3 regions of the Halomonas sp. AOP43-A1-21 genome follow, and region 3 is predicted to be linked to each of the others. Evidence: predicted binding sites of a transcription regulator. Region 3 holds the regulator's gene; each other region holds the start of a gene.
What was found. Region 3 encodes sigma-54, which starts transcription at its own class of promoters, with help from an activator protein. Its sites were predicted from a motif close to TGGCACNNNNNTTGCTNT; they were not measured.
Positions count from the first base shown of each region.

Region 1 (5,832 bases), on a different contig from region 3:
TGGGCAGCATGGCAACGCCGAAATCAAAACCGGCCTCATTGCGCACGGCGGTCAGGTTGCCGGTGGTGTGCCACATCATAGCGGTAGATTGTTCAAGGAAGTTCTGGCGCAGCGTGCCCCACTCAATGGTGCCATCCGGCATGGCGTCATGTTCGGTGGTTAGCGATACCCAGTACTCAAGGGCTTCAACGGCGGCGGGGTCATCAAAATAGACCTCGGTGCCGTCTTCACTCATCAATCGGTGGCCGTTCTGAAACGCGAATGCCTGGAACATCCAGTAGGGGTAGCCGGTAGACGGCACCATCACGCCCCACTGCTCACCGTTGGAGGCTTCGCGAACCGTCGCCGCCATCTCGGCCATTTCCTGCCAGTTTTCCGGCGGGGTTTCAGGGTCTAAACCGGCCGCTTCAAAGGCATCCTTGTTCCAGAAAAGCACAATGGTGGAGCGCTGGAAAGGAATGCCGTAGGTGTTGCCATCCAACTGGCCGTTTTCCATCAGGCCTGGGTAGAAGCTGTCGAGCCATTCGCGCTCTTCATCGGTTTTTACCAGATCATCGAACGCCACAATGGCGTCCTGCTCGATCAGTTCGTAAAGGCCGATGGAGAACATCACCGATAGCTGCGGCGTATCGCCTGACTCAATTGCCGACATCGTGCGCACGCGGGTGTCGTCGTAGTTGCCCGCGTAGATGGCTTCTACCGAGATATCGGGGTGTTCGCTCTCAAACTCATCGACGAGATTATCGATCACGTCCGTTAGGGCACCGCCGACCGATACGGGGTAGTACATGGTCAGGTCAACGGGATCAGCGCTTGCCTGGGCGGCGCTTAGTAGTCCGGCCACCAGGGCTGTGGTCGCAAAAGGGGTACGCAAACGCATAAAAGACTCCACGAACATCAATGTTGGAAAGAGCCCACGAAAGGTGGACGGGGAATTGAGCGATGTGCAGACAACAGTTGAACCGGCGACAGGTCATGACGCCGCAGCCCATCGCTACCAAACAGATGGGTACTTTCCGCCAGCCAGTGCAGGCGGCACGCTTGGCCGGTTAGCGCATGCTTGCCACTTAGCCGAACCCTTAGGGTATGGGTACCTACGGTGACGTGGGCGATGGTATCGGCGCCCAGATACTCCTCGCTAAGTACGGTGGCCGGAACACCGGGCTCTGATGCTGGGCGCAGCTCAATATCTTCAGGGCGAATGCCTAACTGCCCACCAGCGGCTTCCAGCGGCGCGACCGTGGTGGTCGGTTCGCCGTCGATAACAGCACCCTGATCGCCTTGGACAAGTGGTAACAAGTTCATGGCAGGACTCCCTATAAAGCTAGCGGCAAAGGCGCTGGCAGGCTGGTTATAAAGCTCGTCAGGCGACCCATCCTGAACGATGCGGCCGTGCTGCATAAGAATCACGCGGTCCCCCATGCTCATGGCCTCGACCTGATCGTGGGTCACGTAAATCACCGTCATATTCAGGCGGCTTTGTAGCGCCTTGATTTCCCGGCGCATATCGCTGCGCAGCCGCGCATCCAGATTGGAGAGCGGCTCATCCATCAAACAGATCGGGTGTTCAGAAATAATCGAGCGGGCAAGCGCCACCCGCTGACGCTGGCCACCGGAAAGCTGAGCCGGTTTACGGTTCAGATAATCGGTAAGGTCGACAAGCTCGGCCACCTTGGCCAGCCGATCGCGCTGTTCAGCTTTGGGCACCTTGCGACTGCGTAGGCCAAACACGATGTTGTCGGCAACGTTTAAATGTGGGAACAGGGCATAAGACTGAAATACCATGCTTAAACCGCGATCACCCGGCGGCAGGCGCGTAACGTCGCGCTCACCGATATGGATCTGCCCGTCGCTTGCTTCCTCCAGGCCCGCAATCATGCGCAGCGTGGTAGATTTTCCACAGCCTGACGGCCCGAGCAGAATGACAAACTGCCCGGGCGTCACCTCAAAAGAAATCTCATCGACAGCGGCCGTCGCACCCCAGCGTTTAGTAACGCGCTCCAGGCGGATACGCGATTGGCTCATACACACAGGCTCATATCTATACCACCAGCGGTTATCTATTGTTGGCCAGCTTGCGGTGAAAATGTTGCTGTTGTGTGACGTTTATATGGCGGGACTGTGTCAGGCAAAATCACTTGCTGATTTTAATGGCATACCGCTGCATTCGTCGTACCACGCTGGATTGGCTGATTCCTAGGCGATCCGCGATGGCGTAGGTGCTGGGTAACGTAGCGCTAAGCTGCAGCAGCGTTTCCCGTTCCAGCCGTGTTAAATACTCTTTGAGTGTTTCGTGAGATTCAATGGGCGACGTTAACGAAGAGACAGAGGTATTCGTTACGTTTGCCAGAGGCTGCTCGGTGGGAGGATAAACATGGGGTGTCTCGATTTGATCGGTGGGGCTTGAAAGCCAAGCTCTTTCCAGCCAGTTTTCGAGTTCACGCACGTTGCCCGGCCATTCGCTACCCATCAGGGTTGACCAAGCGCGGGTATCGAGGATTTTATGGCGACCATAGCGTTGATTAAGTCGTTTCAAACAGGCTTCGACAAGGTCGGGGATATCTTCACGGCGGTCGCGAAGCGGCGGCAATGTCACCGGAATCACGTTAAGGCGGTAGTAGAGGTCCAGACGGAATAGGCCAGCTTCTACTTGCTTAGCCAAATCCTGATTCGTGGCAACCACCAAGCGGAAGTCCACGCGACGTGGTCGTGTATCGCCTAATCGCGTCAAGCTGCCATCCTGAATTACTTTGAGCAGCTTGGTCTGCATCAATAGAGGTAGCTCACCAATTTCATCGAGAAACAGCGTGCCGCCTTCGGCCTGCTCCAACAAGCCGGCTTTACCCTGCCGCGCTGCACCGCTGAATGCGCCAGGCTGGTAGCCGAACATCTCGGATTCAAAAAGGTTCTCAGGGATAGCGGCACAGTTAACGTCGATAAAAGGCCCATCGCAGCGCTGGCTCCAACGGTGTAGCTGTTTGGCAAAGGCCGATTTCCCTACGCCGGATTCACCGAGCATCAACACATTGGCATCTGACGGAGCAACGCGCTTAAGCAGTAAAGCGATTTCGCGCATTACGTTACTGCGCACCTGTAGATTATCCAGCGCGTCATCCAAGGCCTGTTCATCCGCATCCGGTGCTATCTGGCTGCGCTTTAAGTGTTCGCTAAAGCGTTTTTGAAGCAGCGCATACTCATCTTGTAACAGCTGTAGATCCGTTAGATCCCGTGAGCGGCTGATAATGCGCTCTAGCTTGCCTTTGACGAAAACGGGGTAGGCTTCAGCGATAACGCGGCGTCCTGTTCCCGTTACCTGCATAAGTTGCGCAGGTCTGCGTGTCCGCATTACTTCCATGCTGATAGACGGTTTGAGCACGCCAGCGGTTTGTAGCTGCTGAACGCTACTGGAAAGCAGCTCTTCCCGTGATACCCCATAAACAGCTTCTGCCCCTGGGCTGATATCCACTATTTGCCCATTGCCGCTGACGATAAAGAAGTGATCGTTAGCGGTTTCCACAATAGTTTGCAGTACATGCCTGTCGATGTCGCTCATCAGAAGGCCCTTTGCTGATTCATTTTTGTATTGTCGATTCATTATTGAATTAATTTTACGCTCTTTGGATTCACTTTTGCATTAAGAGATGTAAGCAGCCGCCTGTTTACTGGCTTTATCGACTTGGCATGCCATATGCAGTGTCTTTACCAATCAGTTTTACAGCCAAGCTTTATAAATAAGCAGGTTTTTCAAACAAGGCGTTTGGTAACGCGCCAATATTCATAAAGCCAAGGAGATAAGCATGTCTGAATTCAATCAGCCATTGGGCGGTAACAGCGTGCCGCGTTTCGGCGGGCCTGCCACGATGATGCGCCTACCCACGCAAGAGAGTGCGGCTGGCCTGGATGCGGCGTTTATTGGCATTCCAATGGATATTGGCACCTCTAACCGCCCCGGGACACGTCTTGGACCCCGCCAGATTCGTGATGAGTCTCGCATGCTTCGCCCCTATAACATGGCGACTCGTGCAGCACCTTTTGAAAGCCTGCAGGTGGCGGATATTGGCGATGTGCCGATCAACACCTTTCATCTTCCCAAAAGCATCGACATCATCACTGCGTTTTTTGATGACGTACTTAGCCACAACTGTACTCCGCTGACCCTGGGCGGTGATCACACCATGACGCTGCCGATTCTGCGCGCCATGGCCAAGAAGCATGGGCCGGTCGGGCTGATTCATATCGATGCCCACGCGGATGTGAATGAACACATGTTTAATGAGCCGATTGCCCACGGCACTACCTTCCGCCGCGCTCAGGAAGAGGGATTGTTAGCGGCTAACAAGGTTGTCCAGATTGGTCTGCGGGGCACGGGCTACTCCGCCGAAGATTTTGACTGGTGCCGTGACCAGGGCTTTCGTGTGGTGCAGGCAGAGGAGTGCTGGTACCGCTCGTTGGCGCCACTAATGGAAGAGGTGCGTGAACAGATGGGGGATACACCAGTGTATATCAGCTTCGATATCGATGGTCTGGACCCCTCGGTTGCCCCCGGAACCGGCACGGTGGAAATGGGCGGGCTGACCTCGGCCCAAGGGCTTGAAATTGTTCGTGGTGCCGCAGGTTTGAACATCGTCGGCGGCGATTTGGTGGAGGTTTCCCCACCGTATGACGCTAGCGGTAACACCGCGCTAATGGGCGCCACGCTGCTGTATGAAATGCTCTGCGTGTTGCCGGGCGTCAAGCAGGGCGATTGAACTACCGCTTAGCTAGTGATTTAAAAGCGCTATCTAATAAATGCGCTATGACAAGAGACAGCAAGGGAGGCCTCGCCTCCCTTCAGGACGCCGCCAGCCCACCTCCAATAATCACATCCAACAGGTGAACCGTATGTCGTATTCCCAAGTGAAATCAGATGGCCCCGCGTCGTCGGCGCCAATACCTCGTAACCATTTGCTGAAGTTCCTGATCCCCTCGGTCATCGGCGTTTTGCTGTTTCTCATTCCTTTTCAGATAGGCGATTCCGTCAATATCGGCATGGGAGTGTTGGCCGATGGTCTGCAGTCATTGCTGGGTGAGGCATTACCTGCCATTGCCATGGCGGTACTACTCCTGTCGGTCGCAGTGACGCTATATGTTAAAGCAGCAAAACCAGCGTGGGCTCAAAATGGCCACTTTAAGGATATGTTCGATGTGGGCGCTATCTGGGTCGCCATGCGTCTATTAGGGGCCGTCTTTGTGGTGATGACCTATTTCCAGGTCGGCCCGGAATTTGTCACCGCCTCGTTTACGGGCGGTGTCATGCTCAATGACCTGGCGCCAGTGCTACTAACCTTCTTTTTCTTCGCCGCCATTCTGCTGCCGTTTCTGGTCGAGTTTGGTTTTATGGAGTTTATTGGCAGCATCGTGCGTAAACCGTTTCGGGTGATTTTTAACCTGCCGGGGCGCAGTGCCATTGATGCAACAGCGTCCTGGATGGGCTCTGGAACCGTGGGCGTTTTAATCACCGCCCAGCAGTATGAGCAGGGCTACTACAATGGCCGCGAAGCATCGGTGATTGCGACCAACTTTTCCGTTGCCTCTATCGCCTTTAGCCTGCTGGTCACTAACTTTGTCGGCATTAACCACCTCTTCGTACCCTTTTACTTTACCGTGGTGGTTTCTGGGTTAATCGCGGCGGTGGTGGTGGCGCGTATTCCTCCACTATCGCTTAAATCCAATGACTACTACGAGCCGGTAGGCTGTCAGATAAGCGAAGAGCGTACCGAAAACGTCGGCCTTTTCCGCTATAGCCTTCTGCAAGCTACCCGCCGTGCCGCTGGCGCTCCTGGACCTCAAGCG
Region 1 covers NZ_JBQSWC010000027.1:62,613-68,444, forward strand. Annotated here, with positions in the region: gene ACT3R7_RS14935 (ABC transporter substrate-binding protein) at 1-880, opposite strand, end outside; gene ACT3R7_RS14940 (ABC transporter ATP-binding protein) at 898-2,025, opposite strand; gene ACT3R7_RS14945 (sigma-54 interaction domain-containing protein) at 2,135-3,553, opposite strand; gene speB (agmatinase) at 3,798-4,748, shown strand; gene ACT3R7_RS14955 (YjiH family protein) at 4,882-5,832, shown strand, end outside.
Region 1: speB (agmatinase) is a predicted target of sigma-54. The motif match lies at 3,678-3,695, and genes of this name have one in related genera.

Region 2 (5,832 bases), on a different contig from region 3:
ACAGAGCAGCAAACGCCAGGTACGGGTTGGCGGTCGGGTCAGGGAAGCGAGTTTCAACGCGCTTGCCTTTCGGGCTTGCCGTGTAAGGAATACGGATAGACGCGCTGCGGTTACGAGCGCTGTAAGCCAGCATTACCGGCGCTTCGAAACCCGGTACCAAACGCTTGTACGAGTTGGTAGAAGCGTTGGTAAAGGCGTTCAGGGCACGGGCGTGCTTGATCACACCGCCAATGTAGTAAAGCGCCATTTCAGACAGACCTGCGTACTCGTCACCGGCAAACTGGTTCTGGCCATCTTTCCAGAACGACTGGTGTACGTGCATACCAGAGCCATTGTCACCCACCAGCGGCTTGGGCATGAAGGTCGCGGTTTTGCCGTAGGCGTGGGCCACGTTGTGGATCACGTACTTCATTTCCTGAACTTCGTCGGCTTTCTTCACCAGCGTGTTGAATTTAACACCGATTTCGTTCTGACCCGCATTCGCCACTTCGTGGTGGTGAACTTCAACGGTCTGGCCAATCGCTTCCAGGGTGTTACACATAGCGCCGCGGATATCGTGGAAGCTATCGACCGGCGGAACCGGGAAGTAGCCACCTTTCAGGCGCGGACGGTGGCCCAGGTTGCCGCCTTCGACGCGGCTATCGGTTGCCCAGGCGCCTTCGTCGGAAGAGATTTTGTACATGGAGCCCTGAATGTCGGACTTCCAGTGCACTTCGTCAAAGATGAAGAATTCAGGTTCAGGACCGAAGAAGGCGGTATCGCCCAGGCCGGTAGATTCCAGATACGCTTCAGCGCGTTTGGCGATGGAGCGCGGGTCACGATCATAGCCCTGCATGGTGGCAGGCTCGATGATATCGCAACGCAAAATCAGGGTAGCGTCTTCGGTGAAGGGGTCGAGGAACGCAGTACCGTCTTCTGGACGCAGAATCATGTCGGATTCGTTGATGCCTTTCCAGCCCTCGATAGAAGAGCCATCAAACATCTGGCCATTCTCAAAGAACTCTTCGTTTACATCGCGGGCAGGCACGGTGACGTGCTGCTCTTTACCGCGAGTATCGGTGAAACGCAGGTCCACCCACTTAACATCATGTTCTTCGATTAGCGCGAGAGTCTTGGCTGACATTGTGTCCTCCGGTATGAGCGTGGCTTAAAGCGTAAAACAGTAAGCTATCGATAAAAGTGTTATTAGACAAACTTAGTCATTCGACAAATCGTGATCTTGAGGGCGCGTCTGTCATTTTTGTTCGCTCAGCGTTTGCCTGCTTTATAAGTAACAAATCGTTCAGCGATCTTTTGAAACCGGCTATCGTTGTAGCACGTCGAAAGGCATCTGCCTATGGCCCGCTAGCCGCTGGCCAATACAATGCAGAGAGCGTGCCAACTTTGCACCAACTTGGCCTGTATTAAAAATAAGTCATTGTTTATCAATCAATAAAAGTTAACCAGCTATGCCTCCCCATGTAGCATAGCGTCTAACCGTTAAGGTTTTACTACCCCCTGAGCGTAGTTTTGAACCAAAAAAGCGCAAAAATTTATCTTCACGTTTCATTTTGGTGCAAAGGCTTATTTACGCTTTCAAACGTTTCCCAAACAGCATGGCACCCGTAGTAGTGGTGTTAGCAACTTTGTTGAGCATGATAGAACCGCTCGCCCCAACGACGACTAGCAGCAGCACATAGATCGCCACAGACAGATTAAAAGGCACGATGAGCACGTCGGTAATCGCAAAAAACATCGGGTGGGCCAGATAAATGCCAAACGAGTATCGATTGATATAGCGCACCCAACCGGGTGCCGGGCAATCTTTCAGGTAACGCATGGCAACTAGGGTAAAAAGTACAAATAGCGGAATGACCCATACTTCCTTGGAGGAAAACTGCAGCCAGCCGGCAACGCCTGCCATGATTAGCAGGCATACCCAAAGGCCAAGCCAGGCCGGATGGGACAAATAGCGCATCCACGCTGGCTGCTCGGGCACCAGGGTCGCCGACTCAAAGGGGTAGTAGCGCACCAGGGCCAGCGCCAGAAAGAACAGGTAAATCCAGCCAAGAGGAGCAATCCACAGCAGATACCCTGGCAATTCAACCTCAAGCCAATAGGCAGTGCCCCAGTACGTCATGCTCACCAGACAGCTAAGCCATAGCCACGGTACCGGGTTGAAGCGCCACAGCCGCCAGCGTGTAAATAGCCAATAGGCTACATAAAACTGCATGGCGATGATCAAAAAATAGCCGTGCCAACCGGCAAAGATAAAGTACTCCACTGCGTTGGCGATAAAGCCCACCGTCTCTCCTGCCATGTACAATTTGACCCACTCGGCAGTCGAGTAAATAAACCCGTACACCAGATACGGCAGCATCACGTACTTCACCCGCTGGGCCAGAAAACCGGGTGGTACCACCTTGTCGTAACGCATGGCAAATACGAACACCGAGATAAACAAAAAGATCGGCGTGCCGAGTACCAGCGGCAAACGCATTAGGTCAGTTGCCAGGTTATCCACGCGTTGATTAACGTGATCCAACAGGTGAAACAAAAAAACGGCCACACAGCCGTAAGCACGCAACCAGTAAATTTCTTCTATTCTTTTATGCATACCTACTCCATGTATGCCTATCTTTAGCCTGCGCTGAACACTCCCGGTTATCGTGGTGTCCGACTTTATAACCTGCTAATAACTCCTGGAGGCAGTTTGTCACTCTCTTCACTCACTGACATGTCGCGATGGTCGTTACGCCCGCTTTTAACCAGGCTGGCCGCCCTGCTGGGCCTTTGGAGCTTCTTTAACGCAGCGATTGCCGGCGAGGTTCAGCATCACACCTTTGAATCCCCCACGCTTGGCCACGCCTACCCTTACACCGTTTATTTACCCGACAATTATGACGCTAATACAAGCGCTCAATACCCGGTGGTTTATCTGCTTCACGGCTCGTTTGGTAATGAACGCGACTGGGTGGCCAAGGGCAACCTTGCCCAAACTGCCGACCGACTGATTCGCGCGGGGCACATACCGCCCGCGGTGTTCATCATGCCCGGCAGCCGCAGCTGGTGGATAGACGGCCACAACGAAGCTGCCCGCAGCGCTTTTTTCAACGACCTGATTCCGCATGTAGAAGCTACCTACCAGGTAGGCACAACGCGTGCGCTACGTGGCGTGGGAGGGCTTTCAGCCGGGGGCTTTGGCGCGCTTAACTTTGCCCTCGAAAAGCCTGAGATGTTTGGCGCCGTGGCCGCTTTGAGCCCGGCGAGCTACGTCCCCTACCCGCCGCTAAATTCATCTGCCCACCGTCACCCTTCCTTTCTAGATGAACAAGGTAATTTTGATACTGCCCTATGGGACGCGTGCAACTACCCCGCTTACCTGGAAGAGTACCGCATTAACGTAACGCCCCGCCCCAGCGCCGAAGAAAGCGATATTCCTCCGGTGCCACTTTACATCAGTGCAGGGCGAAGCGATGTGTACGACGCCGAGTTCCACGCCCGCCAGCTACGCCAGGCCATGGAGCGCATCCAGCCCAACGACGTGCGCCTGGATCTTTACCCCGGCGGACACACCTGGCGCGTCTGGCGAGCCAGCTTACCGGCCGCGTTAACCTTTATGTTTCAGCATATTGGCGATGAATCCATCAACCAATAACTGGCGGATCCAACAAAAAGCAAACTACACTGGTTTTATGAGTTAACTGACAAGGAGAGAGCGATGCATCGACACATTGAATGGGACGACCCCGGCAGCGCCAGCGTATCCAAGCTATTCACCAACGATCACCATGACCACGCCAAAATTGGCAACGGCGATATTCTCTCGGCACGTTACCAAGGCAAGATCGTCCGGGTGGAAGTAGAAGCCTACCGCGAAGAAGACGCCGTGAGTATCGCCAAAGTCGTCGCCATCCTCGACTCCCAAGGCCATCGCTTAAAGGGACTAGAGAACCTAAACCTTGGCGACCTCGTCCGGCTACCCGATGACAAGCGCGCTTTCGAGAAACGCGAAGATAACGATTGAGCCCACCTAATCGCTGGGTCCCAAGTAAAGAGCCCACCAAGGGCTCTTTGCGTTTGATGAGACAGTTGATACACCAATGCCCTACAAAGTAGTGCGGCGTAAGCGCCAGCGCACCCGCAAAAGCACCGCACCGCGGTGCCCCATGCACGCAATTTAATCATTACTGCTGCCCGGACGGCAGCTTTTGATCAATTGACGGGGGTGAGCAACTCGCGTTGTGCGGCAAACGCGTCTAGGTTCGCGAATTGCAAATCGCCCATGGCCTCGCGAGTCTGCACAGTTCCTGAACCTTGATGGGGTTGCAGAACCACGTTATCCAGCGCTAATAATCTAGGATTCACCGTGGGCTCGCTCTCGAAGACGTCTAATCCAGCGCCACCTAAGCGGCCCGACTCCAATTGTTCGATCAATGCGGTCTCATCAATGACAGAGCCTCGGGACACATTGATAATTACAGCGCCAGCTGGCAATGCACTTAGTACATCTACTGATACCAAGTGGCGAGTCTCAGTACCACCCACAACGGTCACGAATAACACATCTACGGCAGCCGCCAATTCCAATGGCGTTGAATGGTACTGCCAGGATGCCGGTACATCCTTGGGTTGGCGGGACTGATAATGAAGTTCCGACTTGAAGGCAGCCATTCGATCGGCTATTTCACGGCCAATACGTCCCATGCCAAGCACACCGATCCGCAATCCGTTGGCTTTAGCGTTGAGTGGGAAGGTGCCATGTCGAGCCCACTCACCTTCTCGAACCCATCGATCTCCAGCTAATAGCTGCCGCTTAACGACCAGCAACATGCCTACCGCAAGATCAGCCACATCGTCATTAAGCACGTTCGGTGTATTGGTGACTTTAATGCCACGGGCTACGGCCGCCTCGATATCGATATCGTCATACCCCACACCAAAATTGGCAATCAGCGCAAGCTGGGGTAATTGATCCATCTCTGTTGGCCCAAAGGGAAAGTGACCGTGATAAGCAACACTCTGACACGTTTGACGTACTGATTCGGGCACGTCATTCAGGGAAGCCAGATGACTAATTGAATAAGTAGAAAACCGAGTTTCGAGCTGTTGGCGCTGACGCGGCGAGTAATCACCGACCAAAATAACATTGGGGGCTGACATTAAAACTCCCTGGAAAAAGGTTGATTAGCGAAAAAAGCAAGTTGCATCACGAGTGCAGCAACCCATCACGTTCAATAGCCAGGGTTTGCTGCCGCGTTAGATGATGCAGCTTGGAAAGCGCAGCCAGGGCGCTCTTTCCATCGTTAGCGGCAATGGACTGCATAATTTCGATATGCGGCCGCACCGTTGCGGCCGGCTCATGGTGGGCAACCTGTGCTAGAAAGAAACCAATGCGCCGAGAAACGGCATGCAACGGCATAACGGCTCTCGCAGCGACATCGTGATTAGCAGCTTCACAAACTCGTTCGTTGAAGCGCTTGTCGACCCGTGAGAACAGCTTATTATCTCGTGTTTCCAATGAGTGTTCGGCTTGGCGAGCCATATGAAGAAACTCGGCCCGCTGGCTTTCGCTAGCTAGACGGGCTGCCCGTTCAATCAACAGCCCTTCGACGTGATGGCGAACGTCCAAGGCCTCCAGCGCTGTCGTTGTATCGATAGGTCTGATCAAAATACCCTGACGCGGTAGCACGGCCAGTAAATAGTCATGCTTTAGGCGCAGCAGGGCCTCGCGCACAGGTGTTCTTCCCATTTCCAATCGTGCACACAGCGCCTGCTCAGTGAGACTCTCACCGGGTGCCAGCTCAAGAGTAACGATCATCTCTTCGATAGTGTTGTAAGCAATTTCCGCGC
Region 2 covers NZ_JBQSWC010000017.1:57,048-62,879, reverse strand. Annotated here, with positions in the region: gene glnA (glutamate--ammonia ligase) at 1-1,123, opposite strand, end outside; gene ACT3R7_RS11130 (acyltransferase family protein) at 1,568-2,596, opposite strand; gene ACT3R7_RS11125 (alpha/beta hydrolase) at 2,717-3,637, shown strand; gene ACT3R7_RS11120 (hypothetical protein) at 3,701-4,006, shown strand; gene ACT3R7_RS11115 (2-hydroxyacid dehydrogenase) at 4,195-5,142, opposite strand; gene ACT3R7_RS11110 (GntR family transcriptional regulator) at 5,189-5,832, opposite strand, start outside.
Region 2: glnA (glutamate--ammonia ligase) is a predicted target of sigma-54. The motif match lies at 1,363-1,380, and genes of this name have one in related genera.

Region 3 (5,832 bases):
AAGCGTCTCTTCCTCTTTGGTGATCGCCTCTTCAAGCGTCATATGGCTATCACGCGTTAATGGGTGGCGTCGCCGTGTGGCAGAGTAGCGCTCAAGCAAAATACGCGCATCGGTGGTCAGATAGATGACCTGGCAGTCAATGGGGCGCTGACGCAGCTCATCAAGCAGCGTTGGCAATCTTTCCAGCGCCGTAGGCAAATTGCGCGCATCAATACTCACTGCTAGGTGCGTACGCCCGCCTTCTTCGCAAAGTTCATCTACCAGCGAGCCAAGCAACATTGCAGGCAGGTTGTCGATGGCATAGTAGCCAATATCTTCCAACGCCTGTAAAGCGATAGATTTACCGGACCCTGAGCGGCCGCTAATGATCACCAGTTGCATAATGGCTCTCTTTGCGTGCTTTGGTAAAAGCATGGATGTGAAAGCGAGAAGAGATGCCAAACGCTCTACAGGCTACGTTGCTGTCTGCTCACGAATTTTACTCATAAGCAAATCAAACAACTCACGCTGGCTATTGGTTTTTCGTAACGCTTGGCGTGTGCTGGCATCGTTCATAATGGTGGCTACCTGGCCCAAGAGCGACAGATGTGTATCATCGGCCTCTTCAGGTACCAGCAGCACAAATACGAGATCAACCGGATCACCGTCTATAGCGTCAAAATCAACGGGCTCTGATAGCTTTAGAAAACCTGCGATGGGCGTAGCGCAGTGAGGGCTACGTGCATGGGGAATGGCAACGCCGTTGCCGATCCCCGTGCTTCCAAGTCGTTCGCGACCAATCAGTCGGCTGAACACTTCTTGGCTGTCCAGGCTAGGTGTGTTTTGAGCGATAAAGGTGCTGAAAAACTCCAGCACCCTTTTTTTGCTGCCCCCAGGCACATCGTAAAGCACGCGCTCCGGGGGGAGGATAGTTTCCAACGTCATTGAGTTAACGCACGCCTGCGCCTTGGGCGCGAGCTTGTGCTTTTTCCTTATGCTTAACGAGTTGACGATCGATTTTATCGGCTAATGCGTCGATGGCTGCATACATATCGACATCTTCCGCATCGGCATGCAGGTCGGCGCCTGCTGCATGAAGGGTGCATGCCGCCTGCTGGCGCTCCTTCTCAATGGATAAGGTTACTTGTACCGTGGTGATATTGTCGTAATGGCGTTCGACGCGTTCAAGCTTTTCATTAACATAGTCACGCAAGGCGTCAGTCAGTTCTACGTGATGACCAGTGATGTTTACTTGCATTGACGTACTCCTTATCCATCGGACTGTATTTCGATTGTAACCCTTTTTACGGTGTTGCAAAGCCCTTGTCGCGAGTTTTGCTGTTTCTCTTGTACAAAACTGTCTCAAGACCTCCTAAAAGCCTACCTTAAGCGACGGCGTTCACTGGAGGATGGAATGCCCAATGACTCGCGGTATTTGGCCACAGTACGCCGTGCCACCGTAATACCTCCCTCTTCAAGCAGCGTGACCAAACGGCTGTCTGAGAGCGGTTTGCCAGGGGGTTCGTCCTGGATCAGCTTCTTGAGCCGGGCGCGAATCGCCGTGCTTGAGTGGCTGTCGCCCCCGTCTTGACCGCTGATCTGGCTTGAGAAAAAGTATTTAAGCTCAAAGACACCCCGTGGGGTATGAATATATTTCTGCGTTGTCACACGTGAAATGGTGGATTCATGCATTTCCACGGCTTCTGCAATATCCGCAAGAATCAAAGGCTTCATGGCCTCTTCACCTTGCTCTAAAAAGCCGATTTGACGGGTGATGATTTCGCGCCCTACGCGCAGCAGTGTATCGTTGCGGCTGGAGAGGCTTTTGATTAACCAGCGTGCTTCTTGCAAGTGCTCTTTTAAAAACTGGTTATCCTGGCTCTTGTCGGCACGCTTGATCAAGCTGGCGTAGTCGGGCTGGATGCGCAGGCGAGGCAGAGCTTCAGGGTTAAGCTCCAGGTGCCAGCCTTCATGATCGTGGCGTACCACCAGGTCAGGCGTGATATAGCTATCATCGGTCACCCCGTAAGCGCTACCGGGGCGTGGGTCCAGGCTGCGGATCAGGCCAATCACATCGTCTAGCTGCTCATCGTCCAGCCCTAGGCGGCGCTTGAGTAGCCGAATGTCATTTTTGCCGAGTGCTTCCAGAAACTGGCGTACCAGACGGCGCGCCGGGACAAGCAGGGGAGTGTCATCGGGCAGGGTAGCCAGTTGAAGCATCAGGCATTCGCGCAGGTCGCGGGCAAAAACGCCGGTCGGCTCAAACTGCTGCAAACGCATCAGAATGGTTTCCATCTCGCGCTGGCTAAGCGCTTCGATATTTTGAGCGCGCAACCCGTCGCGAATATCGTTTAAGGGCTGCGTCAGGTAGCCGTTGGCATCCAGCGCGTCGATCAAGCTTTCTGCAATCTGCTGTTCACGTGCGCTGAAGTCGGTCATGGCGAGCTGCCAAAGCAAATGACCGTGCAGGCTTTGTCCCGCTGCCTGGCGCTCAAAGTCAGGTCCCTCAGTGCTGCTGCCTGAGCTGCCTACATCCTGATAGGTGTCGGACCAGTCGCTATCAACGGAGAGTTCATTGGGTATGCTTTCCGCCCACTCCGCTTCCTGCGTTTCAACGGCTGCCTGCTCACCGAATTCATCTTCCTGTTCCAGCATCGGATTGGCATCCAGCGCCTGCTGAATTTCCTGACGCAGATCCAATGTGGATAACTGGAGCAGGGCAATGGCCTGCTGCAGCTGAGGTGTCATGGTCAGCTGCGTACCGATACGCAATTGGAGAGAAGCTTTCATGACCATCTGAGAACCACTCGTTACTCGGAAAGCTTTACCCTAGTGCGAGTCATGTTTATGTGCAAGTGCAATAAGCATGCCATTGATAATAATTCTGCTGCAGATCCCTGTTTAGCAGTGAACATAAATTTAAAGACGGAAATCAGCACCCAGGTAAACTTCTCTGACCTTCTGGTTATTGAGAATAGTCTCTGGGCTGCCGCCCGCGATGATATGACCATCGCCCACAATGTAAGCAATATCGCAGATATCCAGCGTTTCGCGCACGTTATGGTCAGTAATTAACACGCCGATATGGCGCTGCTTCAAGGCACGAATGATACTTTTAATTTCGCCGACGGAGATGGGGTCGACCCCGGCAAACGGCTCATCCAGCAGTATGAAGGCAGGCTCTGTGGCCAGTGAGCGGGCAATCTCGACCCGGCGCCGCTCGCCACCCGAAAGGCTCATGCCCAGGTTGTCGCGGATATGCGTAATATGGAAATCTTCAAGCAGCGCTTCGAGGCGTTGCTCGCGGCCAGCGCTATCTAGATCTTTGCGGGTTTCCAGGATCGCCATAATATTATCCGCCACCGACAGTTTGCGGAAAATAGAGGCTTCCTGGGGGAGATAGCCAATGCCTGCCATGGCACGTTCGTGCATGGGGGCGCGGGTCAAATCAAGCTCGTCGATACTTACGGTGCCCGCGTCAGACTTCACCAGGCCCACAATCATGTAAAACGAGGTGGTCTTGCCCGCACCGTTAGGGCCTAGAAGGCCCACAACGCTGCCTTGGGCTATCTCCAGGCTAATATCCTTGACCACACGGCGACGCTTGTAGCTTTTGGCCAAATGATTGGCGTAGAGGGTCTTGATTGGTGGTGATTCCACAGTAGCCATCGGCCACTCCTATTGCGCTGGCTGAAGTGTCATACGAATACGCTGCGGCTCACTGCCGCTCACATCTGAGCGTGCCTGCACTACTTCGCGATCAATAAAGTATTCCAGGCGACCTCCGGTGAACTTGTCGCCCGCCTGAGTCAATTCGGCCTGGTCAATCAGCTCGACGCGCCGTTCAGAGACGTGATAAATCACCCGTTTGCCCCAGCCTTCCATCGGCGTATCCTGGTCTTCCAGCTGGTTACGCAGGTAGGCGCGGTCACCCGTTGCAATCGCACGGGAAAGCTCACCCGCATCGTTACGGAAAATTTCAACGCGATCGCCGCGTAATTGCATATTACCCTGACGAATATTGACGTTGCCTGAATATACGGCCGTGCCCGCACGCTGGTCGAGGTCTAGACGGTCGGCCTCTACTTCAACCGGGGCTTGGCTTGTCTGGGCCGCCGCCGATAGCGGCACCGCAAGCGCAAAAAGCGCAGTGCGAATAAAAGCTTTCATAGCGACTCCTAAGGAGTTTGTGTCACGGGAGGATGGTGCCCGCGTACGTTATCGGTTAACCGGACCTGGCTATCATCAAGCCAGACGTCCATACGTGATGCACTCATGCGCTGGGGCGGCTGTTGCAGTAACGCTGGCGTCTCGCTCCAGGCGTGTCGCGTCAGGCCATCATAGCGCAATAAGTCCGTATCTAGCTGCCAGCCTTCTGACGGGGCGATAAGCCGAGCCTCGCCAGACAGCGTCAGTTCCTGAGTATCCGTATTAAGCTCGCCTTCGTTGGCATTGGCGAGCCACTCACGGTTGTCGCTGTCAAACAGAGTGGCTTCAGGCTGCGTCGCTTGGGCCATGGTGCTTTGGGGTATATATACCAGCAGCGGGGCGGCCAGCGACTGCTGAATGCGCCCCGACTCGCCAAACAGGGTGATCTCGGCATTTTCCAGCACGTGGCCAGGCTCTTCGGCCTGGGCCGCCGGATCAACTGACTGGTCTTGTGGGCCGCGCGGATCCAGCCATACCAGCAGACCCCCTAAAGCAATGACCAAGCCTGCGAGCCAGGCGCGTCTTTTAATCCGGCTAAACATTATGAGCGCCCGGGTAAATAGGTATCGAGTACAGCGTCCCAGTGGCCCTGCGCTTCGAGTAGCGTATCGCAGATTTCACGTACGGCGCCGTGGCCACCTAGGCGATCAGTAATCCAGTCGGCATGCGTATGCATATAATCTGGTGCATTGGGAACCGTAATGCCTATACCGGAGCGCTTGATCGGAGCAAGGTCGGGCAAATCATCACCGCAGTAGGCGACCTGGCTGAGATCCAGATTCAACTGTTGGCAAAGCTCTTTCAGCGTAGTGAGCTTATCCTCGCAGCCCTGATGCACATGGGCTATTCCCAGCGCCGATGCGCGCAGGCTTACCATGGGGGAATCGCGGCCGGTAATAAGGGCCACGTGAATGCCCACGCGTTTAAGCAGTTTCAAACCATGCCCATCCTGGGTATGGAATGCTTTGATCTCAACGCCGTCGGTCTGGAAGTAGAGGCGACCATCGGTGAGAACACCATCAACATCCAGGGCAAGCAGGCGCACATGGCGAAGCCGATCAAGCAGGGTGGTGGGGAGGGCCATAAAGGAATCCTTGTCAGAAAAATAATTAAATAACGCCGCTGGCAAGCAGATCATGCATATGCAGCGCGCCAATGGGCCGCTGTTGATCATCGACTACGGCTAGAGCGGTAATGCGGCTATCTTCCATAATGCGTACTGCTTCGGCGGCCAGTATGTCGGGGCTAATGCGTTTGCCGGGCCGCGTCATGACATCGTCTACTACCACCTCACGAAGGTCGTGAAACTGATCGAGGGTGCGACGTAAATCGCCATCGGTATAAACCCCTGCCAAGCGGCCTTCGCTATCCACCACGCAGGTAAAACCGAGTCCCTGGCGGGTAATTTCAAGCAGTGCATCACGCAGCGGGCTGCCAAGCGCTACCTGTGGCAAACGTATACCATCATGCATGAGATCTTTAACCCGCAATAAAAGCCGTTTGCCTAAGCTGCCGCCTGGATGAGATAACGCAAAATCATCGGCGGTGAAGCCGCGGGCTTCAAGCAAAGCAACGGCAAGGGCATCGCCTAGTGCTAGCGCCGCCGTGGTAGAGCTTGTCGGTGCCAGGTCAAGCGGGCAGGCC
Region 3 covers NZ_JBQSWC010000001.1:186,416-192,247, reverse strand. Annotated here, with positions in the region: gene rapZ (RNase adapter RapZ) at 1-381, opposite strand, end outside; gene ptsN (PTS IIA-like nitrogen regulatory protein PtsN) at 454-924, opposite strand; gene hpf (ribosome hibernation-promoting factor, HPF/YfiA family) at 929-1,237, opposite strand; gene ACT3R7_RS00915 (RNA polymerase factor sigma-54) at 1,360-2,775, opposite strand; gene lptB (LPS export ABC transporter ATP-binding protein) at 2,899-3,648, opposite strand; gene lptA (lipopolysaccharide transport periplasmic protein LptA) at 3,658-4,149, opposite strand; gene lptC (LPS export ABC transporter periplasmic protein LptC) at 4,158-4,730, opposite strand; gene ACT3R7_RS00895 (KdsC family phosphatase) at 4,730-5,272, opposite strand; gene ACT3R7_RS00890 (KpsF/GutQ family sugar-phosphate isomerase) at 5,298-5,832, opposite strand, start outside.